DNA from 2 places in the Paenibacillus sophorae genome. Region 1 is predicted to be linked to the other one. Evidence: predicted binding sites of a transcription regulator. Region 1 holds the regulator's gene; the other holds the start of a gene.
What was found. Region 1 encodes Rex, which represses fermentation and respiration genes when NADH is low (regulators of the CRP and FNR family bind a similar motif). Its sites were predicted from a motif close to TTGTGAAATATTTCACAA; they were not measured.

Region 1 (15,239 bases):
AATGGCATGTCCCAGCTCATGAATCGCTACCCGCTTCTTCTCTTCCTGGTTCGTCTCGCGGTCCGTCTTCTCGCCCATCATGACCTTGTCTATCGCCATTGCCAAATGGCGTTCCTCAACTTGGGTCAAATTATCGCGCATCATATAGATGGCGGCTTCGTTCATCACGCTTTCGAGCTGGGCTCCGGAGAAGCCGTAAGCTTCCTCCGCAATTTTATCCAAATTGACATCGGGGTGAAGCGGCTTGTTCTTGGCGTGCAGCTCAAGTATCGACTTGCGGCCTTTTTTGTCGGGCATATCGACTTGAATATGACGGTCAAAGCGCCCGGGACGCAGAAGTGCCGGATCAAGCATTTCCTTACGATTCGTAGCGGCGATCAACAGAATGCGCGGAGTTTCCGAGTTATAAATGCCGTCCATCTCGGTAAGCAGCTGGTTCAGGGTCTGATCGTACTCCCGCTGCTGCCCGCCTTCGCGCTTGCCGCCGATCACGTCGATTTCGTCGATGAAAATAATGGCACTCTCCCGGTTCTCCTTAACGGCACGGGTGCGGGCGTCCTTGAACAAATCGCGGATGCGTCCGGCGCCGACGCCGACATACATTTCTACAAACTCACTGCCGGAGGCCGCCACGAATACCGAGTTCGTGTAATGGGCCGCAGCCTTCGCCATCAGCGTCTTGCCTGTCCCGGGAGGACCGGTAAGAAGAATCCCTTTGAGCGGACGAATCCCGAACTTGCTGATTTCTTCATGCCGGATAAGAAAATCGAGCGCCTCGCGCAGTTCTTGCTTTGCGCTATCCTGGCCGCCGATTTCTTCAAACGTCAGTTTGGCCGGACCGTTCTTTTTACGCTTCTTCTCCGCACCCGCGTTAACGGCGATGCCGCCGCGCATATGGGTGATAACCAGCAGGGCGCCGACCATGGCGGCCGCGACGATAACAGGCACGATATTAATACCCAGAAAAGCCAGAAAAATCAGCAGCACCGGCACAAATCCGATCAATACTTCTTTGCTCCATTTAGGCATTGTTCCATACCCCCATCGTTTCAGGCTCGCGCGGCAAAATAATAAATTTGCTCTTTTTGCCGTCCGACAAACTCACATACACATTCTTGTCGTCTATTTCCGTTGTAACGGCAACATTCTTATACTGGGCGGACAGCTCTTTCAGCGTCTCCGGAATAACCGTATATTTGCGGCTCTCCATCGCCTCAGCTACAGAAAACAGCGCTTGATCCCAATAATCGTCCAGCTCCTGGCTCGAATGCTCCTCCACATCAAGCTTGACGGTCCGGTCTCCGATTATGGACTTGCCTTCAGAGTTTATATATTGAACCAGTTCACGAAGCTTCGTGCCCGGCTGCAAATCGAGTTTCAAAGTTACTTCATTGCGGTTAATAGAAATATGGGACTGCTTAACACCCTCATAACTGCTAACCATCTGTTCAAGCGGTTCTTGAACGGCAAACTCACGGTACAAAAACCACCCGCCGAACAGAAGCGCAGCAGACAGCAGTGCAGTCAACAATACAGGCATTAGACGAAGTTTCAAACAACGTCCTCCTCTCTAATGATGTCAAACTTTATTGCTTTCCAAGTAGCGTGCCTAGTTCCATCCGAGACCGGCATGTTTTTTGTCATGCCTCGATACAACTAGTAGTATATCATAGGTGTATATACTAGAACGAATCAAATGTGAATAATATTTAAAATTTTACCTTCTAATTTCTCCCTATCATATAAAAAAAGAACCAGCCACTCTCTCAAGGTTGTGGCTGGTTCTTCGTATTACACCTCGTTAACGGTTCGGAAGGCTGTAGCCGTCGCCGATCTGCTCACCGTCCGAGAAGCGGTAGAACCGGTAATAATAGCGGTCCCCGTCTTTATAAAAAAGCTGCCAGGCGTACTCGCCGTTATACGCTCCGGGAAGCAAACGTTCGATCTTGATACCAGGAACCTGGGCTGCGATAATCTGCCGCATTTTTTCCTCGGAGACTCCCTGAGACAGTTCTTGCGTATGCACGGCGTTCTCTCCTTGAGCCGGCTTGCCGTCAACAGTAAAACGCACCCACACCATCACATCGGAGCCGGCCTTGTTTTTGCCGGTAATCACCCAATAAATGGAGTTCTCGTCCCATACCGATTTCTGCGCTTTCTCGATCTCGGTTAGGCCCGCCCCGCTAATCGCCGCAGCTTCGGCTGCACTGCGCTCGCTCCATTGGTCCTTCAGCACGTAGGCAAAAAATTGATACAATCCGAACAGAAGGAGCAGGGCCAGAAACACCCCGTATAAAATCCATTTTCTCCTTTTTCTCAACGTGCAGCTCTCCTTCTAGGAAGAAACAATAACGCCGTCCCAAAGTGACGAGGCTCTTGTTTCCTTTGTTCCAGTAGTCGTACAGGCTGTCAGCGAAAGCTCTATAAATTTACCGATTCAGCAGTCCCTCGAATGCTTCCTGCGCCTTGCGGCGGATCGCCTCTTCGTCCAAGGTCAGGCATTCCCCGTGCTTAATGATCTGCTTGCCATCGACCCATACATGCTCTACGTCCTTCGCGCTAGCCGAGTATACCGTATGAGATATCAGGTCCGTATGCGGCAGCAGATGGGGCTGGTCGATATCGATGGCGATAAAATCGGCTTTCATTCCCGGGGCGAGCCTGCCCACTTGATTAAGGAATACAGACTTTGCGCCATACTCCGTAGCTATACGGAGGGCCTCGCCTGCGGGAACCGCCGTCGGATCACCGGACACTCCTTTATGAATCAGTGCGGCCAGGCGCATTTCCTCGAACATATCCAGGTTGTTGTTGCTTGCCGCGCCATCCGTTCCGAGCGATACCGTAACACCGGCCTTCAGCAGTTCGGGAACGCGCGCCACGCCGCTTGCCAGCTTCAGATTGCTGCCCGGATTATGCGAGACGCCAACCTGATTACGCGCAAGAATTTCGATTTCCTCATCGTTCAGATGGACGGCGTGCGCCACAAGCGACGGCCGGGTGAACATCCCGAGCTTCTCCAGATGGGCAACGGGCCGAAGGCCATAATCCGCTTCATTTTGTTCCACTTCCCGCCGTGTTTCCGACATATGCGTATGAATAGGCAGGTCAAGGTCATGCGCCGCCTGAACGAATTTCTCGATATAATCCGGAGGACAAGTATACGGCGAATGAGGCGATATCATGGCGGTAATCCGCCCGCTCGCCGCGTTATGCCATTTTTTTGCAAAAGCAACCGCTTCCGCAAGCTTCTGATTCTGCACCTCAGCCGGGCACAGCCCGATGACGCCGCGCATCAGGACTGCGCGTATTCCGGATGCTTCCGCTACCTCAGCCACCCGGTCCATATGATCATACATATCGAGAAACGTCGTTGTTCCGCCCTTTAGCATTTCCAGCACCGAGAGTGCGGTTCCCCAGTAGACATCGTCTCCGGTGAATTTCCCTTCCATTGGCCACATTTTTTCCTGAAGCCATACTTGAAGGGCCAGATCGTCTCCATAACCGCGCAGCAGCGACATCGCCGCGTGCCCATGCGTATTGACAAGCCCCGGTAGGAACAGCAGGCGGTTGCCTTCAAAGACAGGCACGTCTTCTTCAAGAACGGGCGGTTCTTCCCCTATGTACGTAATCAAATCGTTATCAATTACCATATATCCTTCAAGAACAGGCTTATCCGCGCCAGGCACGGCAAATTTTCCGTTTCGGATCATCCATTTAGTACCCATGCTCTTCTTCGTCCTTTCCTTCATGCAGATAGTAAGCCAAACTTTGCAGGTCGGTCGTAAAGTCCGCCGCATGCACGCGAATCTCGGGCGGTGTCTTCAGAATAACCGGAGCGAAATTCAGAATGGCTTCAATGCCTGCTCCAATGAGAATATCCGCTACTTTTTGCGCCTCCTGCTCGGGCACAGTAATAATGCCTATGCGAATGCCCTGCTCACGTACGGTGCTTGCAAGCTCTTCCATAGGCTGAACGGTCAACGTATTGATCTTGGTCCCGATCTTCGGCGGGTAGGAATCAAAGACGGCCGTAATTTTCATTGTGTCTTTTAGATAAATATTGTAATTGGACAGCGCCTGACCCAGATTCCCGGCTCCTACCAGAACAACATTAATCTGCTGGTCCAGCTTCAGGATGTGACGGATTTTTTCGATCAGGTAAGGTACGTCATAACCAATGCCCTTCCTGCCAAAGTCGCCAAAATAGGCCAAATCCTTGCGGATTTGCGCAGGATTTAAATCCAGTCGCTGTCCGAGTTCTTGAGAAGAAACAGTGGCGATTTCGCGTTTTTGCAGGTCGTTCAAAAAACGCAGATACACAGGCAATCTGCGCACGACGGCTTCAGATATTTTGTCCGATTTCATGAGTTCTCCTCCTACATTTTAATAGGACCCTCCCAAACCCTCCCTAAAAGGGAGGGCCCCAAGGGCTGCCGCCCTCTGGACACCCGCTAACGGCAAATTGGCGTTAGCGAAAGTTGGGCTTGGACCTTGATCAGGCGGATGAAGGATCGCTTTTCGTCCCTGACGGGACACGCTTGACAATTGGCGGAATCTACTTACAGTATAACCCGCATAAAGATTAAAATCGGCAGATCGGCCTATGTTGTACAATGGCCGATCGAATACCTTAAAAGCAAAGACAATGATTGGCCTATGTTGTACAATGGCCAATCGAGCATCCCGCTTAGGATACGCCGTCTTGCTTCAGCCATTCGGCGATGCGGGGGACCATTTGTTCCGTCGCCATATGCTCCATTTTAGGTCCCGGTAAGGAATACAGGAAATACTTTCCGTAATAAGATTCGATTACTCTGGTATCATAAACAATAACAATGCCACGATCCTGTGCGGTCCGTACAAGGCGGCCGAAGCCCTGCTTGAAACGGATGACGGCCTGAGGCACGGACAGTTTCATGAAGGGGTTCTTCTTCTGTGCCTGCAGCAGTTCGGCCTTCGCTTCCGCGAGCGGATGATTAGGCGGCTGAAAAGGCAGTCTGACGATTGCCAGACATGTTAGTGCGTCGCCGGGAATATCGACTCCTTCCCAGAAGCTGCTCGTTCCCAGCAGGACAGAAGAGGAATTCTCCTGGAACCGGCGGAGCAGCTTGCTTCGGCTGCCTCCTTCAACGCCTTGTCCCAGCACCGCTATATCCTCGGAGGCGAGTGCCTCCTTCAGAGGGTCGTATACCTGCCGGAGCATCTTATACGACGTGAACAGCACAAGCATGCGCCCGCGAGTCGTCACTGCGGCTTCAGCCAGGGAATGAACGAGCGTATCGACAAACCGGGCGTCGCCGACGGTTCCCTTCACACTTGGAAAATCCCGCGGAATGACCAGCAGCGCCTGATCCCGGTACCTAAAGGGAGAAGGAAGCAGTACGGTCGATAGCTTTCCTTCCTCCTGGGCTTCGTTTAAACCCAGATTGTCGATCATATACTGGAACGATTTATCGACGGACAAGGTTGCCGACGTCAGGACGGCGCTTTTTTTCTTATCAAAGAAAAGCTCCTTGAGCTGCGCGCTGACATCGACGGGCACGGCATACAGCTGCAGTGATTTGCTGCGGTAATTTCCATTTGCCTCCAGCCAATATACAACATTTTCGTCATTCATGCCCATAAAAAAACGTACCTGCTCGCGGATATCAGCCAAATCCTTGAATAGCCCGCCAACATCGGTTACAAGGCTGTCGGCCGAGGACTGGCCTTCCTGGTCACGCATTTCGGAAAGCATTTTATCGCCTTTGCGGATAATATCACTTAAAGACAAGTTTAGTGTACTTTCCAGTGAAACAAGCTCTTCCCAGCCTTTGGGCTTCTTGGCGGGTAGAAGACGATGCACCAATTGTCCCGCTTCTCCCGCCGCTGAGTCGGACCGTTCGGGTATCAGTGCATACAGCCTATCGCTGAGCAGATCCCACGCCTCTTTTACGGTAAGGAGGTCGGGGTACAGCCGGTCGATGATCCCGCTCCACTCGGTGGCCTGCTCACTGCCCGAGCTTTGGAGGATCTGCCGGAGAGCAGGCAGTTGGCCGGTGCGGCTGTCTTTGTACAAGCGGTTCAGCGTATGCGAGACGGTAAAATGCTTCATATGCATGCCCAGGTGCTTGCCGGCCACTTCCTCCAATTGATGCGCCTCGTCAATCACAAGGTACTCATAGGCAGGAAGCAGCTGATGGCCCGCTTTCATGTCGGCAAACAGCTTCGAGTGGTTCGTAATGACCACGTCGGCGTTGCCCGCCTCATGCTTGGCGCGATGGTAATAGCATTTGCGGAACCATGGGCAAGACCGTCCCAGGCAGGAGTCCGTGTCGCTCGCCACCGTTTCCCAGAAATCGCCGCCCCGGCCGCTTAAATTCAGCTCTTCGTCGTCGCCCGATTCGGTCTGCGTGAGCCACACAATCATTTGCGCCGATGTTAGAGTATCCTCTCTCGGGGATGCGTAATCCTTTTTATTTATTTTATGTTCAAACTTGCGCAGACACAAATAGTGTCCCCTACCCTTGAAGACAGCAGCCTTGAACGGAAAAGGAACGGCTGCGGTCAAGAGTGGAACATCGCGCTCACGGAGCTGATCTTGAAGATTGATCGTATGAGTGCTGACCATTACCTTTTGCCCCGTGCGGACGCTCTGGTAAATAGCTGGAAGCAAATAGCCTAGCGACTTGCCGGTTCCTGTTCCAGCCTCGATCAGCAGATGCCTCTCTTCTTCCAGCGCCTTGATCACTTCGCCGAACATAATTTCCTGAGCCTGCCGGCTTTCGTACTGGGGCAGGATGCTCCGCAGCCGCTCGGTAATCTCGTTCAAGTAAGCCTCAAACGACATATGCTCCACCGGATTGTCGCCGTCCTCGCGCGGAGGAGCCAGCTCCGTCCAATCGCCCACGGCTAACGCAAGCTGGCGGTAAAACTTAAGATCACCTTCGGGCTGGAAGGTTTCCAGCTCGCGCTCGCTCAGCAAGCCCTCAAAAAACCAGCTCAGATCGCTGTCTTCACCGGAAAACAGCTCGGTCAGCCGCTGCACCGTAAGCAGAGGAAGGCTGTAGAGCTCATCCAGACATTTCAGCAGTACGTGCGCTGTTGCCAGCGCATCGCTGTCCGCCTGATGCGGACGTTCATGCAGAAGTCCGAAATGGGAGCTGATGGTTCCAAGCTGATAGGAGGTGAGCGATGGAAAGCAGATTTTTACAAAATCGATCGTATCGAGAATACGGCCCTGAAACGGCAAATAACCGCACCGGTCCAGAGCGCTCTGAAGAAAATGAAAATCGAAAGCGACGTTATGCCCAACAAGCACGACATCATCCAGAAGAGGCACCAGTTCCATCATCATCTCTTCGAGTTCGGGCGCGTCCTGCACATCGCTGTCTTTAATGCCGGTTAAGCCGGTAATAAAAGGGGGTATCGGTCCTCCGGGCTTGACGTAGGAGCCGTACACACGCGAAATGGACCGGTCTTCTTCTATAATGGCAAGTCCGACCTGGATAATTTCACCTACGGACTGGGTTCCCGTCGTTTCAAAATCAAGCACGGCAAATTTCATGATGTATTCTAAACCCTTTCATTCGAGACTCTTAATCAGCATAACAGAAGTTGCGAAAAAAGGCGATGCACACCGCCGGAAAGCAGCAGCTGCATCGCACCAAATTAAACGCCCGATTATAATAGCGAAACCAGCTGAAATCCGAACTGAAGCTCGCCTCTGCCGCGCCTGCAGACCTCCAGATTGGCGTCTGGCTCAGGCAGTGCCGGATCGTATTTCAGCGCCAGCCCGAACAGTTCCTTCGCTTCATCGAACCGGCGGCCCGACGCCGCAATGCAGCCAACAGCGTTATACAAATGCGCCTTCAGCTTGCGGCTCTGAACCAGGGGCAGCATATGTTCCAAGTGAACCCGCGCCGCGGGCGCTTCGCCCTGATGAAGATGGGACATGGCCAGATACAGACGTGCGGCCAGATTATTGGGATACCGGGAAATGACGACGCTGAACTGCTCGATGCATTTCGGAAACATCAACAGCTTGTAATACCCTTGACCGCGCGCAAAATTCTCCATCTCAATTCCGGAGTCTTCCCCGCTAAGCGGCGTCTCCGGCTCCGGCACCTCAGTAAGCTCCACTTTCTGGCGAAACAGACTGAGCGCTTCCGCAAAAGCGAGCCATTCATCCAGCGCTTCGTCGCTCATCTTGCGAAGCATACGGTATTTGCTTAAAAGCTCATGCCGCCTTACTCCCTGAGCCTCCGGCAGCTGTCTGGCAATATCGGAGAGCATTTCGTTCATTTCGGCAAACATCTGTTGAAACATAGGAGCCATCCCTCCTTGCGAAAATGAGATCAGTGCAGCTTGCCTGACTTCATTGTTCGCCCGGAGCCGGCCTTTCATGCGTGGCAGTCATTACATGGTTCCAGGGACCGATACCCAAATCAGGCAATCGTCGCGTGAAGCTCCTTATTGTCAAGCTTAACGGGACGGTTGTTCTCGTCCACAAACACCACCGTGGGCTTATGCTCTTCAAGCTCTTCCCGGGACAGCATCGCATAGGAAATAATTATGACCGTATCGCCGGGCTGAACAAGCCGCGCCGCCGCACCGTTCAGACAAATGACGCCGCTGCCCCGCGGACCCGGTATGACGTAGGTTTCCAGACGCGAACCGTTGTTGTTGTCCACAATCTGCACCTTCTCGTTCTCCAGCAGGTCTGCGGCTTCCATCAGATCCTCGTCAATGGTGATGCTGCCGACATAATTCAGGTTGGCTTCGGTGACCGTCGCCCGGTGGATTTTTGATTTCATCATATGTCTATACAAGCGCTGCGACCTCCTTCGGCGTAAAGATGACATTGTCGATCAGGCGCGTACGGCCGAACCGGACGGCCAGCGCCATTATGATCTCCCCTTCGGCTCTCGTAAGCGGGAAGTTACCTTCAAGCGGCTCAAGCTCCGGAAATGTCAAGACTTCCGCGTAATCAATGTCAGCAAGCGGCGAGCCGGAAATGACGGATGTCAGCAGCTCCCGGACTTCATCGGTCGTGGCCGCCCGTCCTTCCTCTAACGCTTTGCGGGCCTCCTGAAGCGAGCGGGACAGCACCAGCGCCTGACGGCGCTCTTCGGCCGATAAATAGACGTTGCGGGAGCTGAGGGCTAGCCCGTCGCCTTCACGTACGATAGGGCAGGGGATGATCTCCACATTCATGTTCAGGTCATCCACCATTTGCCGAAGCACTGCCACCTGCTGCGCGTCTTTCAGTCCGAAAAAAGCATATTCAGGCTGGACCAGATTAAACAGCTTGGCGACTACCGTCGTCACTCCGTCAAAATGGCCCGGACGCGAGGCGCCGCATAATCTCGTCGTAAGCGAGGACACCGTGATTTTACTGCGGATTGGGCGGGGATACATCACCTCTACCGTCGGAATAAACACGATATCGGCACCCTCGCGTTCCGCAAGTTCCAAATCCCGCTGTTCGTCGCGCGGATAGGCTTCATAATCCTCGTTCGGTCCGAATTGAATCGGATTGACAAAAATACTCATGACGACAGTACCGCACATTTCTCCCGCCCGCCGCAGCAGGCTTGCATGGCCATCATGCAGATAACCCATCGTCGGAACCAGCCCGACAGGCCCCTGTCCGGTACGCCGCATAAACCCGATTGCTTCCCGAAGCTGCTCTACCGTTCTAACGACTCTCATTATGATCTCGCTCCTTTTCCGGCCGCACCGTATAATGATTCCAGCACACTCTCATCCGCACCGAACGCATGGCGCTGTTCCGGAAAAGCGCGCTGTTTGACTTCCTGTACATATTGTCCGAGCGCGTCGCGGATAATACCCCCGACGTCGGCATACGCCTTAACAAACCGCTTCTCCCTGTAAGGCGAAGCATACCGCAGCACATCGTGAAATACGAGCACCTGTCCGTCGCAATAGCGTCCCGCTCCGATTCCAATCGTCGGAATGGCAAGCTCCTTAGTGATCGCTTCAGCCACTTCCTCGGTCACCAGTTCCAGCACGATGCCAAAGGCGCCCGCCTTCTCAAGCGCCTTGGCTTCTTCCATAAGCCGCTGCGCATCCTGGGGATCCTTGCCCTGCACCCGGTATCCGCCAATGGTGTTTACCGACTGCGGTGTAAGCCCGATGTGGCCCAGCACAGGCACTCCCGCGGAGACGATGGAAGATACGGCTGCGCATATTTCAAGCCCGCCCTCCATCTTAACTGCATGGGCATGTCCCTCCTGCATTAGCCGGCGCACATTCTTCAGGGTCTCGTCGATGCCGCCGTGATACGTCATGAACGGCATATCCGCCACAATGAACGTATGCTCCGCTCCCCTGGCGACCGCCCGCGTATGGTACACCATATCGTCGATGGTGACAGGCAGAGTCGAGTTGTATCCAAGAACAACATTGCCGAGCGAGTCGCCGACCAGGATCATATCGACGCCGGCCTCTTCGGCCAAGGCGGCCGAAGGATAGTCATATGCGGTCAGCATGCTCAGCGGCACGCCTTCCGCCTTCATTTTTTTCATTTTCACAATGTTCAGTGCTTGTTTGTCAGCCATTCCCTTTTCCCCTTTTGCGAGTCACCGCGCTTACTTCAGCGCAAACAAAAAAACCTTTTAGCGTATCCGCTAAAAAGGTCCGAAGGGCAAAAAAGAGTCACTCGCGATCGTCCCTTCTGTCTCGGTCCTTGCGGCTCAGAGCAGAATCCAACGTAACCGTTCCATACAGTTATGAAGGTATAAACAAAAGCAGCTTTACTACGCCAAGAGTGCAGTTCTGTTTCAGCAGATACCGCCTCTTGCGAACAGTATAACAAATCCGCTGGATAATTACACGATATAAATGTGACAAGGTATGGTATTTTAAATCAGCGTGATCTCGCCGGAGCAGACACTCGTCACCGATCCGTTATCCGCGCGAAGCAGCAGACCGCCGTCTTCGCCGAGGCCTACGGCCGTCCCTTCTAGCCAGCCCTGGGGCGTCTTGAGCCCAATCCTTCTGCCAAGGGTAACCGACTGCTCCTCCCACAACCTTGCGATCGGTTTCAGGCCTTGATCCATGTACAGCTTATAGTGGTAATCCAGTTCCCTAAGCACCTCTGCGGCTAATTGCTCGCGGTCAACCGGCATGCCGCCCTCAATCAGCAGCGATGTCGCATTATTGCGAAGCTCAGCCGGATAATCTTCCTCCGACAAATTGGCGCTGATGCCAATCCCGGCGATAGCATACTGCAGACCTCCCGGTCCGACGTTCGATTCCAGCAAAATGCCGCACAGCTTCCTGCCGCGGGCCAGAAGATCGTTCGGCCATTTGATGCCCGCTTCCACACCGGTTAACTTACGGATGGCGGAGCAGACCGCGACGCCTGCCAGAAGCGTCAACTGGGGCGTCGACTGCAACGGAATGGCCGGACGCAAAACAACGCTCATCCAGATCCCCTTGCCTTTTGGAGAATGCCATCTCCGGCCCCTTGTTCCCCGTCCGCCAGTCTGCTCCTCGGCCATGACGGCGGTCCCTTCGGGAACGCCCTTCTCCGCGAGCAGCTTGGCCTCCTCCTGGGTAGACACCACCGTATCCAAACGACGCAGTCTTCCGGCCCAGTTCGTATCTCTAAGTACGTCCGCTCCGGCAGTTGCGGCCGTTATTTTATCATTGCTCATGGTGATTCATCCTTTTCGCTTCGTTAATCAGAGCAGTCCTGTCATTAGGCAAGACGCCGGACGCAGCCGCCAACAGCAAAGCCTGAAGCAGCTCACCCAGCCAAGGCCCCGGACGGCGGTCCAGGGCGGACGCTAAATCCCCGCCCGTCACCGCCAGATCGGCCAGCCCGCGCACAGGCATCTCGTCCAGCCACCGCCGGGCGGACGGAACAAGCCCGGCGCCCGGGCCGCCGCCCGGCATGGCGGCCAGCAGCGCCAGCCACCCTTCGGCGGCTTCCGCGCCGAAGGCCAACACGGCGGCGAGGAACCGCCGCCGGAAGTCCGCGGGGCCATCTCCCGGCCCCGCCTCCGCCGCCGCTGCGGTCCACGCCTCGCGGACCCGCAGCACCTGGGCGACGCCGCGCCGCGTCGCCCCCGGGAACGTCCATGCCCGCATCAAGCCGTCGGCCGCATCGGCCGTCGCCCCCAGGGCATGGAGCAGCAGCGCCCACCGCAGGAGGGCGCTCCCCAGTTCCCCGATGCCGGTAAGACCTGTCGCCGCGGCCGCCAGGTCTTCTCCGGTCCAGGGGAACGGGGCCTTGCCGCGCGCGAGCAGCCCGCTGCGCGCCAGCATCGCAAGGCCCGTCAGCGGCCGGGGGCCTTCCACGATGCGCGTCAGCTCAGCATAGACGCGCTCCACGGCGATATGCGCCAGCCCGTCCCGGCGGCGCAGCAGACCGCGCCAGGTGTTCTTCGCGACGCCGAAGCCCAGAGTGGACGCGAAGCGGATGCAGCGGAGCATGCGGAGCGCGTCCTCGTCAAAGCGGTCTTCCGCCTTGCCTACGCAGCGGATCAGCCGGCGGCGCAGATCCTCCGCCCCTCCGAACGGATCGATCAATCTTCCGTCAAGACCGAGACAGATCGCATTGATCGTAAAGTCCCGGCGGCGAAGATCCTCCTTGACCTCCATAACAAAAGTAACCGTCTCAGGTCGCCGGTGATCGGCATAGCCGCTCTCGGTTCGGTATGTAGTCACTTCAAACGGTAAATCGTCCTCCAGCACTGTAACCGTTCCATGCTGCAGGCCTGTGGGCACGCATCTTGGAAAGAGCGACATGACCGACTCCGGCTTGGCTGAGGTGGTGATATCCATATCGTGAACGGGGCGCCCCAGCAGCTCGTCCCGGATACAGCCGCCTACCCAGTAGGCTTCATGCCCGGCATCGGTCAGGCGAATAATGATTCGCCCGGCAGCTTCGGCCATCAGAGGATCGGCCATTTTCCAATTCATAATGACACGGCTCCATTCTTATCGGACCGCTTTCGTCACCCTGCGGTCCAGTACACGGTAATAGATACTTTCGTATTGATCGGTAATGGCATCCTTACAGAAATCCTCTCTCGCACGCTCCAGGCATGCTTTGCGGAACCTCTGTGCAAGAGCCTCGTCCGACAGCAGCCGGACAGCGTACTCCGCCATGGTTGCCGTATCGCCGATCGGCCCCAGAAATCCGGTCTCGCCATGCAGCACCAATTCGGGTATTCCCCCCGCCTGCGATCCGACCGTCGGCACGCCGCAGGCCATCGCTTCCAGGGCTACAAGCCCGAAGCTCTCTTTCTCCGAAGGAAGCAGCAGCACATCCGCAAGCGAAATCACCTGGGCGATTTCATCCTGCTTGCCAAGAAACCGCACCTTGTCCTCTATTCCCATTTCCGCGATCTTAGCCTGAATCTTCGGAAGCTCAGGCCCCTCTCCGACAAGCAGAAGACGAGCCGGAACTTCCTTGGCGACTCTGGCAAAAATATCCACCACATCTCCAACACGCTTGACCGGCCTGAAATTGGAAATATGCATCAAAATTTTTTCATTTGGAGACGCAAAATCCCCTCTTAGATCAGAAACATCTCTCGGATAATATACCCGCTTGTCTACAAAATTGTAGGTCAGATCGATCTCGTCCGTAATATCAAGCACCCGGCGCGTCTCATTGATAAGATCCTGCGACACCGCCGTTACCGCGTCGCTTTCATTGATGCCAAGCCGGATCAGATCCTTCAGCGATTCGTCCTGGCCCAGCACCGTTATATCTGTCCCGTGAAGCGTCGTCACCACTTTGACATGCCCGCCCACCATTTGCTTGGCCAAAAAGGCGCAGACGGCATGCGGAACCGCATAGTGGACATGAAGCAGATCCAGCTTCTCCATCTTGGCTACCTGGGCCATCTTTGTCGCCAGGGCAAGATCATAGGGCGGATACCTGAACACGTAGTAGTCGTTAACTTCGACCTCGTGATAGAATATATTTTTCTGAAACGTCCCCAGACGGAACGGAACGCTGTGAGTAATAAAATGAACCTCATGGCCCTTTTCAGCCAGCAGCTTCCCCAGTTCAGTGGCCACTACGCCGGAACCGCCGAGAGACGGATAACAGGTAATGCCTATTTTCAACAACCGGTCCATATGTCCGTCTCCTTTATTTATTTGCTGATTGGTGCGTGTGCATCCGCTTGTGCGGACGCCCGCCTCGTTTCCATCTTATCCCTTGAATAAATCAACGGCATACGGAACTTTTGAAGCAAAGCCCTCGGCATAAGAAAATCCTCTGCGCTGTCCTACCAGCATATCTCTGGAACGGACCCGCTCGATATAGCCATCGTTCAGCGGTGTCGCCACGATATCTTCTCCCGGCAGCTTCTGAAATTGGGAAATATAGCAGGACAAGGCGGATTCCTTGAGTCCGTATTTATCGGTTACATCAACTACAAGATCCGTACGCCCCAAATCGTTGATGAAGTAAAAGTAAAGCTGCGGCGCCTTCACCGCCTTCAGCGACGGCATATACCGGCGAAGCTTCGCATTAAAAACCGCCTCCTCCACGAGCCTGCTGCAGGCCACATGGTCGGGATGGCGGTCTTCCCAATAGGGAGCGAACACGATATCCGGCGAGCAGCGGCGGATCTCCGCCGTTACCGCCTCAAGCTGATCCCCCGTCAGGCGCAGTCCCCGGTCGGGCAGCCCCAAATTGGTGCGCGATGAAGCGCCGAGCACGCCTGCAGCCCGGGCGGCTTCCTCTTTGCGGCTCTCCACCGTACCGTTGGAAGACATTTCCGCTGCGGTCAGATCGCAAAGCCCGACCTTAAAGCCGGCCGCCGTTTGCTTGGCAATCGTTCCGGCCATACCGATCTCCGCATCGTCGGCGTGGGCGCCGAATACGAGAATATCGAGCTTCATTCTTCAATACCAGGCTTGTACTTATGCACCAGGTCCCGCCAGGCGAAATCGCCGCGGTCGATCGCCTTGACCAGAATTTCCGCAGTCGCGATATTGGTCGCCACCGGAATCCCGTACACGTCACATAACCGCAGCAGAGCCGAAATATCCGGTTCATGCGGCTGAGCCATCAGCGGATCGCGCAGAAAAATAATCAAATCCAGCTCGTCCTGCGCAACAAGAGCGCCGATCTGCTGGTCGCCCCCGAGAGGGCCCGACATGAAGCGGTGAATGTTTAAGCTGGTCGCTTCCATAATACGCTGCCCGGTCGTGCCGGTCGAGTACATTTCATGCCCCTGAAACACATGCTCATAAGCGGTTAC
Region 2 (15,239 bases), 1.9 Mb from region 1:
ATATTGTACGTATTTAAGAACCGCAGAGAGCCTGTAATGGCTGTCTGCGGTTCTTTCTGCGTGTGCCCATTTCCCGCTTGGTGGCCCATTTGTCACGGCACAACTTCCCCAAATAAGCGTCCGGACGTTTCCCGGAGCCCATATTAGTCAATAATGGAAAAAGAGCAAGCGGACGCATTGATTCAAGGGAGAGATGGGAATGAAATTTGTTAAACGTGCGCTGGGCATATGCCTGATCGTGGTGCTGGCCAGCAGTCTGTCCATACTGACAACAGGCGTTATCGTAAATGCGTATGTTCAATCGGTAATGTCAGGGCTCGGCCTGAAAGTGGATACGCCGACTCCGGGCTTCGGTGGAATGCTGAGCAGCCTTATGGGCACAAGCGGTAAGCCAACCTCTAAAGACACGGTGAAAGACGATGATAGCTCTGCGGCAGCCGATAGCTCAAAGGTGAAGGAGCCGTCCGGTGCGGGCGGCAACAGCGAGACCGTTCCTGCGGCGACGGCTGGCACCGGAGGAGACACTGAGGAAGACAAGGCGCCGGACAACGCGCTGCCCGTCATGGGTGCGGCATCAACCGAGGAGCAGAGCGGGAGCGCGCAGGATCAGCAGCTGGTCGTGACTCCGGAAGCGATGAAGGATTTGAAGGACAATTTACCGTCCGAGGAAAAAGTCAGTGTGTTCAACATTCTGATGAACAAGGTTCCTCAGGATGAGATGCAGAAAATATCCGCAGCCATGGAGGACGGGTTGACGGAGCAGGAAGTCACGGAGGTTCAGTCGATTATTTCCAAGTACGTAACGCAGGAGGAATACGACAAGCTGATGAAGATACTGACTTCCGGCACGGGCGGACAATAAGCGCGCATAACAACTGCATAATTCGGGAAAAAGGGCTGCCCAACGCCTCTGCAGACGGTGAGGGATGGCCTTTTTGCATGGAACCGCCATTAGGAGGCCGGCACTGCTGCTTCATCTTGAAGCTAAAGTTGAAATTTTTCCGCAGGCTGTGGTAAAGTAAACAGGGACCGAAATTGGTTAATTTTTTGTAACCTTTTGCCATATCAATCCAATAAAATTTTCAGTTCGTACGCAGGATACATTCCATCGGCAAAATATAGATTAGGCGGTCTTACCAAAGTTCCGGCTGCACGGCGATACTACAAAGGACAGACTGAAAGGGAGAGTTTTGTGAAAGGATTGAAGTTGATACGCGGGTTGAAGAAGCAGCAAGGTCAAGCTTCCATGCCTGTGGCTGAGCGGAATGATGCCGGGGAAGGCATGATGTCCGCTCCAATAATTACAAGATCGCGGCGGCGCCTGCTTCTGACATGGCTCGCGGCATCCGCTGGCGTTGCGCTGCTGACGGTCTCGTTCATCGGGGCGCATAAGTATTACGTGGAAGCGAATACGGAGGTCTATTACCGGGTTCTACTGCATGGCAAGGAAATCGGGACGCTTTCCGACAAGGAGCATCTGAAGGCTTTGTTTGAGGAGAAGCGCCAGGAGTATCAGAATAAATACCCGAACGAGGTAATGGTTCTGCAAACGGACGGCATCGCCACCGAGGCGGCCAGCGGCTATAAGCCGGTGATCGACAACGAGGGAACGCTGGATAAGCTGGATGGTCTGCTTAAAGCGTACGCCGTAGGCGTTCAACTGGTCGTGGATGGTAAAGCCGTCGGTATCGTTAAAGACCAGGAAACGGCCGGGGCTGTGCTTCAGGGAGTAAAAGCCTACTACATATCCGGGGAGAAGGAAGCATCCGGTGTTCCGCAATTGACCAAGACGGCGGCGTCATCGGCCTCAGCTTCCTCTGGAGACAAGGTAGAGTCAGCGGATATACGCGAACAAATATCCATCGAGCCGGTAAAGGCCGACCCGAACAAGGTGCTGGATGTGCAGGAGGCAGTCAAGCTGCTTACCGAAGGTGTGGAGGCGCCGCTCGTATATACGGTGCATGAAGGAGACACGATCTCCAGTATTGCCAGCCGATATGAAATTACGCAGCAGGAAATTTTCCAGAACAACCGGGACGTAAAGGAACTGACGCTGCAGATCGGAGACGAGCTTAAGCTGACGGTGCCGCAGCCGCCGGTTACCGTAGTAACGACGGAGAAGGCGACTGAGCAAATCGTGACGGAACCCGAAGTGATTGTGCGCACCAGTGATCTTCTGCCCAAAGGCAAATCGAAGGTGGTACGCCCGGGCCAGACGGGGCTGAAGGAAATGGAGTACCGTCTGACCAAGGAGAACGGGGAGGTCGTCAAGGAAGAATGGCTCGGCCAGACGGTTCTCAATGCTCCGCTGCCTGAGGTCGTATACAGCGGCACCAAAGTGGCTTATGAAGCTTCCGGATCATTCGCCTGGCCGGTTAGCGGTGCAATCATTTCCAGCAGCTTCGGCGAACGCTGGGGACGGCTGCATAAAGGGGTGGATCTCGTATCCGGCAACCGGACGATTATGGCTGCGGACGCTGGAACGGTAACTTTTGCCGGAGTACAAAACGGTTACGGTAATGTTGTCATTATCGACCACGGCAACGGATATGAAACGTACTATGGCCATTTAAGCAAAATCTCCGTTTCCGTCGGCCAGAAGCTGGAGCAGGGCTCCGCGATCGGAATCATGGGCAATACCGGGCGATCCACAGGCACTCATTTGCATTTTGAAATCCGCAAGAGCGGCACAGCCATGAATCCGCTCAAATATTTGCAATAATTAATCATGACTCATACAGGCCGCTCGGGTAATTCCCGGACGGCTTCATTATTATAGGAAAAAGTATCCATTTTTGCCGCTTGAGGGCCTGCCTGCGTACTTCGTAGGATGTGGCGCGCGGACAGGTATGCTAAAATAATATTACGAAGTTTACAAGTGAGATAGAAGGGTGAAACGGTGGATTATGGGGATGGGAACGATTTTGGTAGTGGACGATGAACAGCCTATTGCCGATATTTTAAAGTTCAATTTGGAAAAAGAAGGGTATGAGGTCGTTTGCGCTTTTGACGGTATAAGCGCCGTGGACCTGGCCTTGTCCAAACGGCCCGATCTCATGCTGCTTGATCTCATGCTGCCCGGCAAGGACGGTATGGATGTATGCCGCGAGGTGCGGTCCGCCCATCTGGATATTCCAATCATCATGCTGACCGCCAAAGATGGGGAAATCGACAAGGTGCTGGGCCTTGAGCTTGGGGCGGACGATTATGTAACCAAGCCGTTCAGCACCCGCGAGCTGCTTGCCCGGGTCAAAGCGCAGATGCGGCGCCAGCACAAGCCGGCTCCAGCCGAGACGCAGAGCGACCCGGATGAAGGCAAGCAAGGCGTTCACCATTTCGATTTGTTTATAGATACCGACATGTATACGGTCTACAAGGGCGGGGAACCGCTCGATCTGACGCACCGCGAGTACGAACTGCTCTATTATATGGTCCGCAATGCCGGGAAGGTCATGACAAGGGAGCATTTGCTCCAGGCGGTATGGGGATTTGAATATTTCGGAGACGTGCGGACGGTCGATGTGACGATCCGGCGGCTAAGAGAGAAAATCGAAGAGAATCCGAGCAAGCCGGAGTATATATTTACCCGGCGCGGTCTTGGATATTTGATGCACAGTCCCAAAAACGGAGGATTGTGATGAAGGCCATGTCCTTTTTCCGGACAATTCAGGCGAAGCTGATTATTATTTACGTGCTGCTGATTCTGATCGCGATGCAGCTGATCGGCGTATATTTTGTGAGTTCGATGAAGACTTCGCTGACCGATAACTTCACGAAGGATTTGAAGGCACGGGCGGAAATGCTGTCTATTCTGACGGCCGATAAATTCAGCAGCGAAGCTGGCGGAACGAGCGAAGACTCATCGGTGGACAGCCTGCGCGGCATGGTCAACAATCTGTACATCAGCGGCGCGGAAATTCAGGTGCTTGATGCGAGCGGCAAAATCATCACCACCTCGGTGCCGTCGCAGAGCGACTATGTCGGGCGGCGCAATACACAGACAGTGGTCAGCCGCGCGCTGCAGGGCATCAGCGACAACGAAGAGTATATTATCGGTGACGATAATGTGCGGAAGAAGGTCGTGGCCAAGCCGGTATGGTCGGGCGGGAAGGTTGTTGGCGCCATCTACATCGCGGCCGATATGAAGGATCTGTATGCGACCATGGGCCGGATCAACAGCGTATTCATCTCCGGACTTCTCATCGCGCTGGCCCTGACTGCGGTGCTCGGCGTCATCCTTGCCCATACGATTACGCAGCCGATCAAGGAGATGACGCGGCACGCCACGGCGGTGGCCGAAGGAAGCTTCGACCGGAAAATGCCGATCTTCGGCAATGATGAAATCGGGCAGCTGAGCAAAGCTTTTAATTATATGACCGGAAGGCTGCGGGACGCGCTGTCCCAGAACGAGGAAGAGAAGGAGAAGCTCGCCTCCATTCTGACGAATATGAGCGACGGCGTAGTGGCGACGGATGAAGCCGGCCGCGTCATTCTGATGAACCGCAGGGCATCGCTGATGCTTGGGGCGGAGGAACCGCTGCCCAGGGGGCTTGCGCTGGACGGGCTGCTCGGCCTGGAGGGCGACCAGATTCTTGCGTTGTCCGGCGGTACAGCACAGTCCACGATGCTGAGGCTTAAATCTTCCGAAGAGGAGGATCCGAACATCGTGCGGGTAACGTTCACGCCGATTCACCGCCGCGAGGGCGGAATCGCCGGAACGATCGCGGTGCTGCAGGACGTCACCGAGCAGGAGAACCTGGAAGCGTCACGCCGCGAATTCGTGGCAAATGTATCGCATGAGCTGCGCACGCCGCTGACGACCATCAAGAGCTATGCGGAAGCGCTGGATGACGGCGCGATGGAAGATCCGCAGCTGGCCGGCCGTTTTGTCGGCGTAATCCGCAGCGAGACGGAGCGGATGATCCGGCTCGTTACCGATCTGCTGCATCTGTCGCGGCTGGACTCCAGAGAAGCGCAGCTGCGGTATCAGGAGACCGACATTGCCGAGATGCTGGAGGATGTAGCCGACCGCTTCTCCTTCCAAATCCGGCAGAAGCGGATTTCTATCCGCACCATCGTCCGCCGGGACATCTCGACGGCTTGGCTCGACAGGGATCAGATCGACCAGGTGCTCGGCAATCTGGTGTCCAATGCCCTGAAATATACGTCGGAGGGTGGAAGCATCGAGATCGAGGCGGGACGCAATTCCGAAGGAATGCTGGAGATTTCCGTCCGTGATTCCGGGATCGGTATTCCGAAGAAGGATATTGAGCGCATTTTCGAGCGCTTTTACCGGGTGGACAAGGCGCGTTCGCGGAATATGGGCGGAACCGGACTCGGACTTTCCATTGCCCGGGAAATTGTAAAGGCGCATGGTGGCGCTATATCGCTGCAATCTGAACTGAACAAAGGCTCTAAGGTTACCTTTACGCTGCCTCTGGAGAAGCAAAGGAGGGATGGAGCGTGAAGGAACGGATCAAGTCCTGGATTCTGGCGCTGCTCGTCCTGGGCAGCCTGGTGGAGAGTTATTATTTGATCTATCGTCTGCCGGGCAGCGATTCAGCGGTTTTCTCGGAGAATTTATATGTGAAGACAGACAATATGGGCCCTGAGGGAAAAGTTGAGAATTTGCTATTTCCTGATAAAATGATCATTCATCTGGGAAACAACAAACACACGCTGTTTTACCCAAGTTCGACCTTCTACAATCTGATTCTCACCCGGTTAAAGGGACGAAGCTTCGAGAGCTTCCAGCGCCGCTCCGTCCAGAGTTTCAACTGGGACAAGATCCGCAGCGAGAATCCCGGAATTGAGCTGTCGTTTCGTTCGGGCATTCCCGTAGCGCTGCTGCAGCGGGTGATGCAGCTATCCCCCGATTCTCTGTTCGCCGGAGAGAGCGTCGACCGGATCTGGATATACAGCGGGAAGAACGATTCGAAGGCGCATGCCGTTTTCTTCAGTACAAGGGGAGACATCGTGTATGAAGCGGCCAAAGCAGATCTTACCGTGCAGGATGTACAGCAGCATGTTGATTTCGGTAAATCCTGGACGCCTTACACAACGTCAAACGGCAGTTACTATGTTCCGGAGAGCAATCTGTCGCTCATGGCGGCAGAGCTGCCCTCCAAGCTGTATACGGTTGAGCAAATGCAGAGCAGCCTGTTCTTCGATAGCGGGAGCACCCGGTATATTCGGGAAAAGGACGGTTCTGAAATCTATACCGACAGCAAGCGCAGCCTCCAAGTGGATCAGGAACATAACTGGATGAGCTACAGCGATCCTACGGCGCTGCCGGCGGGCGAGAGCACCAATGCCAAGGATGTGCTGGAGGCGGTTGATTTTGTCAATCAACATGGAGGATGGAACGGGACGTACAAGCTGGAAGCGGCGGAGGAGAGCGATCAGGACCGGCTTGTTTCCTTCCAGCAGTACTATGGCTCCTATCCATACGGGGCGTACCCGGTTCTGGATCAGCCGAAGCTGCATTACGGGCTTATCGGTTTGCGGCTGCAGCAGGGAACGGTCACGGCCTACGAACGGTCATTGATGTACAGCGAGGATGATAAAGGTTCGAAAAAGATCGTGGAGCTTCCCGGAGGGGATACTCTGCGGCGGCAGCTCGCGGGGATCAGCCAATCTGTGGCGATTCGCGACCTGTACCCGGTCTATTTGCCGGTGGTCAAAGGAGACAAACTCGAGCTGACCCCCGTCTGGAGGGTCGACTTTAGTGACGGAAGCTCGCTTACGCTGAAGTAATACTACATGGTTATAAGGAGGAAGGGCATGGACTGGGGTAGAGCAAAAAATGTGCTGATCTATTCATTTCTGCTGCTGAATCTGCTGCTGTGCTACCAGCTGTGGATGGACCTGCGGGAGCAGGTCAGCGCCAATCTTGACTTCACCTCGCTTTCCGGCTCAACTCAGCAAATCATGGAGCAGAAGGATATCCGCATTCTGTGCCCCATTCCGGCGGCAACGCCAGAGCTTCCCGATATTACGTACCGCTATTCGGCCGGTGAGGGGGATGGAACGGTTCAGCTTACCCGGCCGGTTGACAGCAAACTGATTTTTTCCTTCATTGAGCTGAGCAGGGAGTTGGAGAGCCAGATCCCCGATATCGGAAGTTACCGGTTCGATCCTTTGGAAAGCGAGGTCGGCAAATTCGTACTGCATCCTTTGGTCGACGGGAAATGGCCTCTGTTCAGCGTAAGGCTGGAGCTGGTCTACAGCAATCAGAGAATCGTCGCCTACCGCCGGCCGCAGATTGATATCGGGGAAGGCGGAAAAGGTGACGCGCAGAAGGTGCTGCCGGCATCGAAGGCGCTGGGCAGTCTGATCGAGAAGTTCTTCCCACAGGGAGCGGCGGTGAAGGAAATCGAACTGGGCTATTACGGTGAACTGTTTAATTCCGAGAGCCAGGTGGCGGCGCCGATGTGGCGGTTTGTGCTGGAGGACGGAAAGTCTTATTACGTCAATGGCATCAGCGCCGACATTATCAGTCCCAAGACACCTTAGTGAAGTAACGGATTACGAAAAGAGGAGCAGGAGATATGGGGATTTCATTTACGGTGCTGTCCAGCGGTTCAACCGGCAATGCCACGATTGTACGGGGCGGCGGGACGACACTGATGATCGACGCGGGTTTAAGCGCGCGGCGGATTGAGGAGCTGCTGGCGATGCGGGAGCTAAAGGGAGATGAGATTGAGGGGATACTCGTGACGCATGAGCATTCCGACCATATCAAGGGTCTCGGCGCGGTCGCCCGTAAATTCAATCTGCCGATCTACGCCAACAGCAGTACATGGAGCGCAATCGAGAAGGGCATCGGGAACATCAAGGACCATAACCGGCTCATTCTGGAGACCGGACAATCTAAAGATTTTGGAGATATGCGGGTGGAATCATTCGCCATTTCCCACGATGCCGCAGAGCCGGTCGGCTACAACTTCTATGAAGGCAAGGAGAAGCTCAGCGTGGCGACCGACCTCGGCTATGTCAGCGACAAGGTGAGAGCAGCCATCTCGGATGCCGACGTATTGGTGCTGGAGGCCAACCATGATATCGAAATGCTGCGGATGGGGCGGTATCCATGGAATACGAAACGGCGGATACTCGGCGATATGGGCCATCTGTCCAATGATGCGACGGGTGCGGCGCTCAGCGAGATTCTGACGGGACGCACCAAGCGGACCTATCTGGCTCATTTAAGCCGGGATCATAATATGATCGAGCTTGCGAGAATGTCCGTTCGCGGAGCGATGGAAGACAGAGGCTGCTTCTATAGAGACAGCGAGTTCCGGCTCTGCGACACCTACTACGACCGGCCTACGCCATGGGATACGGTGAGCGAATCATAAGATGGTCAAGCTCAGACATTTTCCGCTCAAGCTCCTGGCGTGTAATTAGTCCTTTGTCAATCAGCAATTCGACCGCTGCGGTTAGAGCGAGTGTCATATGATAATGTTCGTCTTTCAGATCGCCTAGCTTGCCTATGAACTGCGCCAAATCCATACTTGAAGTAAAAGAATCCATAGCCGTTCCTCCTGCCACTATTTGTCGTTTTTTTTATTTTCATGAAGACGGCGCCGCTATCGGCGCTATGGTACAATAGAAAGATAAAGGGGCCGGCTTGCACACTGCTTGTCAGTCAGCTTTTCTAGAATTATAGTCTGATAGGCGGCAAAGTATTCCGCTATTACGAGATTGAGCGCTTCAGGGTCAATAGCAGATGAAACATTTTGCCGCAGAATGCAGTCTATAATGTGAACGAGGGCGACTGCAGGAAGGCTGCTCATACGGTTAGGCGTGAGTTAAAGAGGGGAGAGGATGACAGATTGGGACTGTTTGACGATGATTTCTATTCAACCAAAGTATCCAGACGGAGAGAACGAAAAGTCTCGAAGCGCCCAATGCCCCGCCGCTGGTCGAAACCCTTCAGAGGACGAAGCTTGTCAACGATGCAAGTGTCCGCGATTTGCTCCCTGATCAGCGCAGTGGTCGCAGTTCTGCTGTTCAGTCTCGTTACAGGCCAGCTTTCCCATCCAAAGGGGGCGGCGCCTGCCTTCATTCAGAATGTCACGCCAAGCAGTGGCGATCCTTATGAACGGATTATCAAGGCAGCGGCTACCGTTCGTCCAGCGGTTGTCAGCATAATCAATCATAAAGAAGAGGAAACCAAAGATACCCCGGATGAGTCGGCGCTCGGATCGGGTGTGATTTATAGGAAGACCGGCGATAAGGCATTTATTATAACCAATAACCATGTCATCTCCGGAGCAGGCAAGCTTGAGGTTGTTACGGTGGACGGCGAGACCCGCAAAGCGGAGCTTGTCGGCGCGGATAAAGTCAGCGATATTGCCGTCCTCTCCATTGATGCCGGGGGGATTAACACCATCGCGCAGATGGGCGATTCTTCAAAGCTTCAGCTGGGGGAAACGGTGATTGCGATCGGCAACCCGCTCGGCCTTGGCGACACGCTCACCTCGGGAATTGTCAGTTATACGAACCGCAGCATCCCGGTATCTCTTAACCAGGACGGCGTCTATGATTGGGAGCAGGAGGTTATCCAGACCGATGCCGCCATTAACGAGGGCAACAGCGGCGGGGCGCTCGTGGACCTGAACGGCCGCGTGATTGGCATCAACACGATGAAAATATCCGACACCGGCGTGGAAGGCCTGGGGTTTGCCATTCCGGCTAATCATGTCATCAAGATCGCGGAGGAATTGTCTCAAAAAGGGAAGATCGCGCGCTCGTATCTTGGCGTATACTCCATCGATTTGAATAATCCGTATGTTCCGCTTGCCGAAGACCAACGCAAGGCGCTCAATCTCCCGAGCAGCGTCAAAGAAGGCGTTGTGGTTCTTGATGCCGTCGGTCCGGCCAAGGAAGCCGGACTCAAGCTGAACGATGTCATAACGAAATTTAACGGCCAGACTATCGACTCCACGCTGAGCTTGCGCAAATATTTGTACAACGAGACTAAGATCGGCGATCCGCTCGTCATCACTTTTTACCGTCATGGCGTAGAGCAGGAAGTTACCGTTACACTCAAAGAGAAACCGGGGGAATAATTCCGGCGGAAGCAGTATATACTAGTAAAACTTTACTGAGGAAAGGCTGGCTGAGCTTGGATTTGAAGAGTCAGCCTTTTACGGTAAAAACTGGAGCATTTCCGGGTGCATAACTTGCCTTTGCTGCCGCGATGTGTTATTATGATATTAATCATATTTTAATTTGAGGCCTGAATTTTCACATTGAAAAGGGTTGTCAAGTTGGAATACAGCCTTTTTCAATGTGTGAATTTTTTCTTTGTTCAAAGATAAAAATAACATGTTAATTTTATTTTTTGGAGGCATACACCAATGCAAACAGGTACAGTTAAATGGTTTAACGCAGAAAAAGGCTTTGGCTTCATCGAAGTTGAAGGCGGAAGCGACGTATTCGTACATTTCAGCGCAATCGTCGGCGACGGCTTCAAAACGTTGGACGAAGGCCAACGCGTTGAATTCAACGTTGTTCAAGGCAACCGTGGACCACAAGCCGAAAACGTTGTAAAACTGTAGAACCAACAAACCGTCCCGCCTAAGAATCGGGACGGTCTTTTTTTAAAAATGATGAGCATTTGCCAATGCTCAACTATAAGATATTGTAAGCTGTGAGCTTATAATCAGGCTGATCACCTTTTACCATACTTTGCATATAGAGAAATGGAGGGGAACGGCAATGAACTACCGGAAGAAACCACTGGAGGAAATACCGGAAGAGAATACCGCCGTATGGTCCTGCACGAACGATGATTGCAACGGATGGATGAGAGATAATTTTACGTTTGATGTTGCGCCGACCTGCCCTTTGTGCAGCGCACCGATGGAGCAGAGTATGAGGATGCTTCCCCAACTGCTTAACTCAAACAGCAACCCTAAAGCGTTGAAGAAGGGGATTTCCATTTCTTAAATGGCGGCAGCCTCAATATAGACAATAGAGAAGCAGTTAAGGCGGGAAACCGTCTTATTTTTTTTGCTTTTGTCAAAAATTTTGTGATTAATGTCACAAATTTATTGATTTTTACCGATAAAAATGATTATAGATGTGATTAACGTCACAATTCACCTCTTAAAATTTTGACAAAATAGAAAGCAACTAAACGGGAGAAGGAAGGGAGAACATGGACACAATTATGCTGTCGCGCATGCAGTTTGCGTCGACAACGATTTTTCACTTTTTCTTTGTGCCGGTAACGATTGGATTATCATTCATCATCGCGATTATGGAGACCATGTACGTCCGCAGCGGCAACGAAGAATACAAGCGAATGGCAAAATTCTGGGGCAAGCTCTTTCTCGTGAACTTTGCGATCGGGGTGGTTACCGGGATTTTGCAGGAATTCCAGTTCGGAATGAACTGGTCGGATTACTCGCGCTTTGTCGGAGACGTATTCGGGGCGCCGCTTGCGGTTGAAGCGCTGCTCGCATTTTTCCTGGAATCAACGTTTATCGGAATCTGGATTTTTGGCTGGGAGAAGGTTTCCAAGAAGGTCCATCTGCTGTCCATCTGGTTTGTGGCGATTGGGACCACGCTGTCCGCTTTCTGGATCCTGGCGGCGAACTCATTTATGCAGCACCCGGTCGGATATACCATCAACAACGGCCGTGCTGAGATGAATGATTTCTTTGCGCTGATCACTAACGGTCAGGTTCTGGTTGAGTTTCCGCATACCGTATTGGGCGCTTTTGCAACCGGAGCTTTTCTGATTATCGGCATCAGCGCAATCAAGCTGCTGAGAAAGCAAGATGTTTCGTTCTTTCAAAAGTCTTTCAAAATCGCGGCAATCGTCGGCATTATCAGTTCGATTGGGGTTGCCTTTGCGGGTCACTGGCAGGCGCAGTATTTGGTTAAGACCCAGCCGATGAAGATGGCCGCCTCTGAGGGCCTATGGGGCAAGAGCGGCGATCCGGCGCCTTGGACGGTGGTTGCCAATATTGATCCTGTGAACAAGACAAGCACTCATGAACTGAAGATTCCGTATGCGCTCAGCTTCCTCTCCTACAGCAAGTTCTCCGGTGAGGTCAAAGGGATGAACGAGCTGCAGGCCGAGTATGAACAAAAGTACGGTCCGGGAAATTACATACCGCCTGTACGCACGACCTTCTGGAGCTTCCGGATTATGATCGTGGCAGGCATGGCCATGATTTTCATTACCCTATGGGCTGTGTATCTGATGTGGCGCAAGAAGTTCGATCAGCCGAACACCGGGTTTATGCGCATCTGCTTGTCGGGACTTCTGCTGCCGCCGATTGCCAATACGGCCGGTTGGCTCATGACGGAATTCGGGCGCCAGCCGTGGACGGTATTCGGTCTGATGACAACGGAAAGAAGTATTTCGCCCAACATTACGGCGGGCCAGGTATTGTTCTCGCTAATCACGTTCAACGGTATATATGCGGCTCTCTTTATCGTGCTGATCTATCTGTTCGTCAAGGTTATTAAAAAAGGACCGTACACTATCGAAGAAGACTCGCATTCGACGGACCCTTATAACAAGAAGGAGGGACACCATGCTCTCACTTAATGAACTTTGGTTTGTGCTGATTGCGGTTCTCTTCGTCGGATTCTTCTTCCTGGAAGGCTTCGACTTCGGTGTGGGGATGCAGTCTCAACTGCTCCCGAAGGACGAACGTCAGCGCCGGGTAATGATTAACTCCATCGGTCCTTTCTGGGATGCGAACGAGGTATGGCTCATTACCGGGGCAGGGGCGATGTTCGCCGCGTTCCCCGAATGGTACGCGACGCTGTTCAGCGGATTTTATGTGCCGTTTGTCTTCGCTCTGTTCGGTCTGATTCTCCGGGGTGTGGCCTTTGAATACAGAGGCAAAGCACAATCCGGCGGCTGGAGAAAGACCTGGGATCTGTCCATTCTGATCGGCAGCTTCCTTCCGCCTTTCCTGCTTGCCATAGTCTTTGCGAGCTTTATCAAAGGTCTGCCGATTGACGGCGACATGCAGATGCACGCAGCCTTTTTCGGCGACATTGTCAATGTCTATACGGTGCTGGCCGGCCTTGCGGTTGTCCTGATGTGCAATATTCACGGCCTGCTGTTCACGGCGCTGCGCACCTTCGGCGAGCTGCAGGAACGGGCTCGCAAACGGGCACGGACTCTGCTGCTGCCAACAGGCGTGCTGCTGCTGGCTTTTGTCATTATGACTTACTTCCAGACGGATATCTTCGACGTGCGCGGTGCGCTGCTGTGGGCTATTGTGGTGCTGGGTCTGGTCGCTTTCTTGCTGGCGGGTTATTTCAGTAAGAAGAAGCGTGACGGCTGGGCATTCGGCATGACCGGCGCGGTGCTGGGCCTCTCGGTAATCTCCGTATTCGTCGGCCTGTTCCCCCGGGTTATGGTCAGCTCGCTTGGGGAAGCTTACAACTTAACTATTACGAACGCCGCATCCGGTCATTATTCGCTTAAAGTGATGACGATCGTGGCGCTGACCATGCTGCCGTTCGTGCTGGGCTATCAGATCTGGAGCTATTTTATCTTCCACAAACGGCTTAGCGATAAGGAGACTCTCGAATATTAATGGATAGAAATTTGCTTGGGTATAAAGGAGTGAGGCCGGCCTTTCTGGCGGTAGGCTTCCTTACCCTGGTGCAAAGCTTGTCCATCCTGCTGCTAGCCGCATCGCTGGCAGAAGTTATCTCCGCGCTGTTCGCGGGGAAGCCGCTGAAGGAACAATGGGGCACTGCGCTGTTGTTCCTTCTTGCGTTTCTGGCGCGGCATGCCTGCGGACTGCTGATGAGCAGTATCTCGTACCGGTTCGCCGAGAAGACGGGCAGCGCCATGCGGCGTGAGATGATGGACAGGCTGTTCCGGCTGGGGCCGAGAATGGCCGGGGATCAAGGAACGGGAACCTTGGTGACGCTCGTACTGGAGGGAGTGACGAAGTTCCGCACCTACTTGGAGCTGATTATTCCGCGCATGGTCGGCATGGCGGTAACGCCAGTGCTGCTGCTCGTTTATGTGTACACACAGGACAGTATGAGCGGGATTATTCTAACCGTGACGATGCCGATTATTATCGTATTCATGATTCTGATCGGCATGACAGCCCGTAAGCAGATGGACCGGCAGCTGGAATCGTACCGGACGCTGTCCAATCACTTTGTGGACTCGCTGCGGGGGCTTGAGACGCTGAAATTTCTCGGGCGAAGCAAGGACCACAGCCAGGCCATCGCGGAGGTCAGCGACCGCTACCGGTCGGCAACGATGCGCACGCTGCGTGTGGCGTTCCTGTCATCGTTCGCGCTTGATTTCTTCACCATGCTGTCCGTTGCTTCCGTGGCCGTCAGTCTCGGCGTGCGGCTGGTGAACGGCGATATGACGCTGGTTACGGGACTGACGATTCTAATCCTGGCGCCGGAATATTTCCTGCCGGTGCGGCTGGTCGGCGCCGACTTTCACGCCACGCTTGACGGCAAGGAAGCGGGTGAAGCGATGAAGGGCATTATTGACCGTGAACCTGTAAAGGCGGTAGCGCTAGAGCGTGGGGCATCAGCTTTGACGGATGCTCCGGCAGGAGATGAGGGGCTGCCGGAAGATCGCTCCGGGGCAGAGGACACGGAGTATGCTTCGGCGGGCAGACCGGGTGGGAATCCCTCCGTCGGCGGGAGGTCTGCGGCAGTCTCCGGTCAAAGCGCTTCTGTCTTGCTGGAGTCGGCATTTGCCTGGAATGGCAGCAGTATGCTGTCTCTCCAGGGGATCGGGGTACGGCATGAAGAAGGCGGCCCTTCCTCGCTGGAGGAGATTAGTTTGCAGTTCACCGGCACCGGCAAAATCGGCATCATCGGCGAAAGCGGCGCCGGAAAATCGACGCTGATTGATGTGCTGGCCGGGTTTTTGCACCCGGGCGTGGGGAGCATAACGATTAACGGCTGCGAGGTGAGCGCGCTGACCGACGACGCCTGGCGGCGCCAGACGTCATATATTCCGCAGCGGCCGTACATTTTCAGCGGAACGCTGGCGGATAATGTCCGGTTCTACTACCCGGAGGCTCCGCTTGCTGCTATTTCCAGAGCTGTCGCCGCTGCCGGACTGTCGCCGCTTGCCGCCTCGCTGCCTGATGGACTGGATGAAAGGATTGGCGGCGGAGGACGTTCCTTAAGCGGCGGACAAGAGCAGCGGGTCGCGCTGGCGCGGGCGCTGCTGAGCAGCCGTCCGATCATGCTGCTGGACGAACCGACGG

Region 2: the regulator Rex is predicted to act here: its motif matches at 11,038-11,055, upstream of KP014_RS03010 (cytochrome ubiquinol oxidase subunit I).

The regions. Positions count from the first base shown of each region.
Region 1 is NZ_CP076607.1:4,568,729-4,583,967, forward strand. Features, by position in the region: gene KP014_RS22095 (AAA family ATPase) at 1-1,029, opposite strand, end outside; gene KP014_RS22100 (hypothetical protein) at 1,022-1,555, opposite strand; gene KP014_RS22105 (cell wall elongation regulator TseB-like domain-containing protein) at 1,802-2,320, opposite strand; gene KP014_RS22110 (amidohydrolase) at 2,430-3,728, opposite strand; gene KP014_RS22115 (redox-sensing transcriptional repressor Rex) at 3,718-4,368, opposite strand; gene dinG (ATP-dependent DNA helicase DinG) at 4,691-7,549, opposite strand; gene KP014_RS22125 (tetratricopeptide repeat protein) at 7,666-8,310, opposite strand; gene panD (aspartate 1-decarboxylase) at 8,430-8,813, opposite strand; gene panC (pantoate--beta-alanine ligase) at 8,806-9,696, opposite strand; gene panB (3-methyl-2-oxobutanoate hydroxymethyltransferase) at 9,696-10,565, opposite strand; gene KP014_RS22145 (biotin--[acetyl-CoA-carboxylase] ligase) at 10,869-11,666, opposite strand; gene KP014_RS22150 (CCA tRNA nucleotidyltransferase) at 11,656-12,936, opposite strand; gene bshA (N-acetyl-alpha-D-glucosaminyl L-malate synthase BshA) at 12,955-14,106, opposite strand; gene bshB1 (bacillithiol biosynthesis deacetylase BshB1) at 14,182-14,877, opposite strand; gene mgsA (methylglyoxal synthase) at 14,874-15,239, opposite strand, start outside.
Region 2 is NZ_CP076607.1:623,888-639,126, reverse strand. Features, by position in the region: gene KP014_RS03065 (hypothetical protein) at 200-862, shown strand; gene KP014_RS03060 (M23 family metallopeptidase) at 1,220-2,722, shown strand; gene yycF (response regulator YycF) at 2,907-3,638, shown strand; gene walK (cell wall metabolism sensor histidine kinase WalK) at 3,638-5,467, shown strand; gene KP014_RS03045 (YycH family regulatory protein) at 5,464-6,756, shown strand; gene yycI (two-component system regulatory protein YycI) at 6,784-7,515, shown strand; gene KP014_RS03035 (MBL fold metallo-hydrolase) at 7,551-8,357, shown strand; gene KP014_RS03030 (hypothetical protein) at 8,326-8,532, opposite strand; gene KP014_RS03025 (S1C family serine protease) at 8,835-10,073, shown strand; gene KP014_RS03020 (cold-shock protein) at 10,365-10,565, shown strand; gene KP014_RS03015 (cold-shock protein) at 10,726-10,956, shown strand; gene KP014_RS03010 (cytochrome ubiquinol oxidase subunit I) at 11,168-12,571, shown strand; gene cydB (cytochrome d ubiquinol oxidase subunit II) at 12,558-13,577, shown strand; gene cydD (thiol reductant ABC exporter subunit CydD) at 13,577-15,239, shown strand, end outside.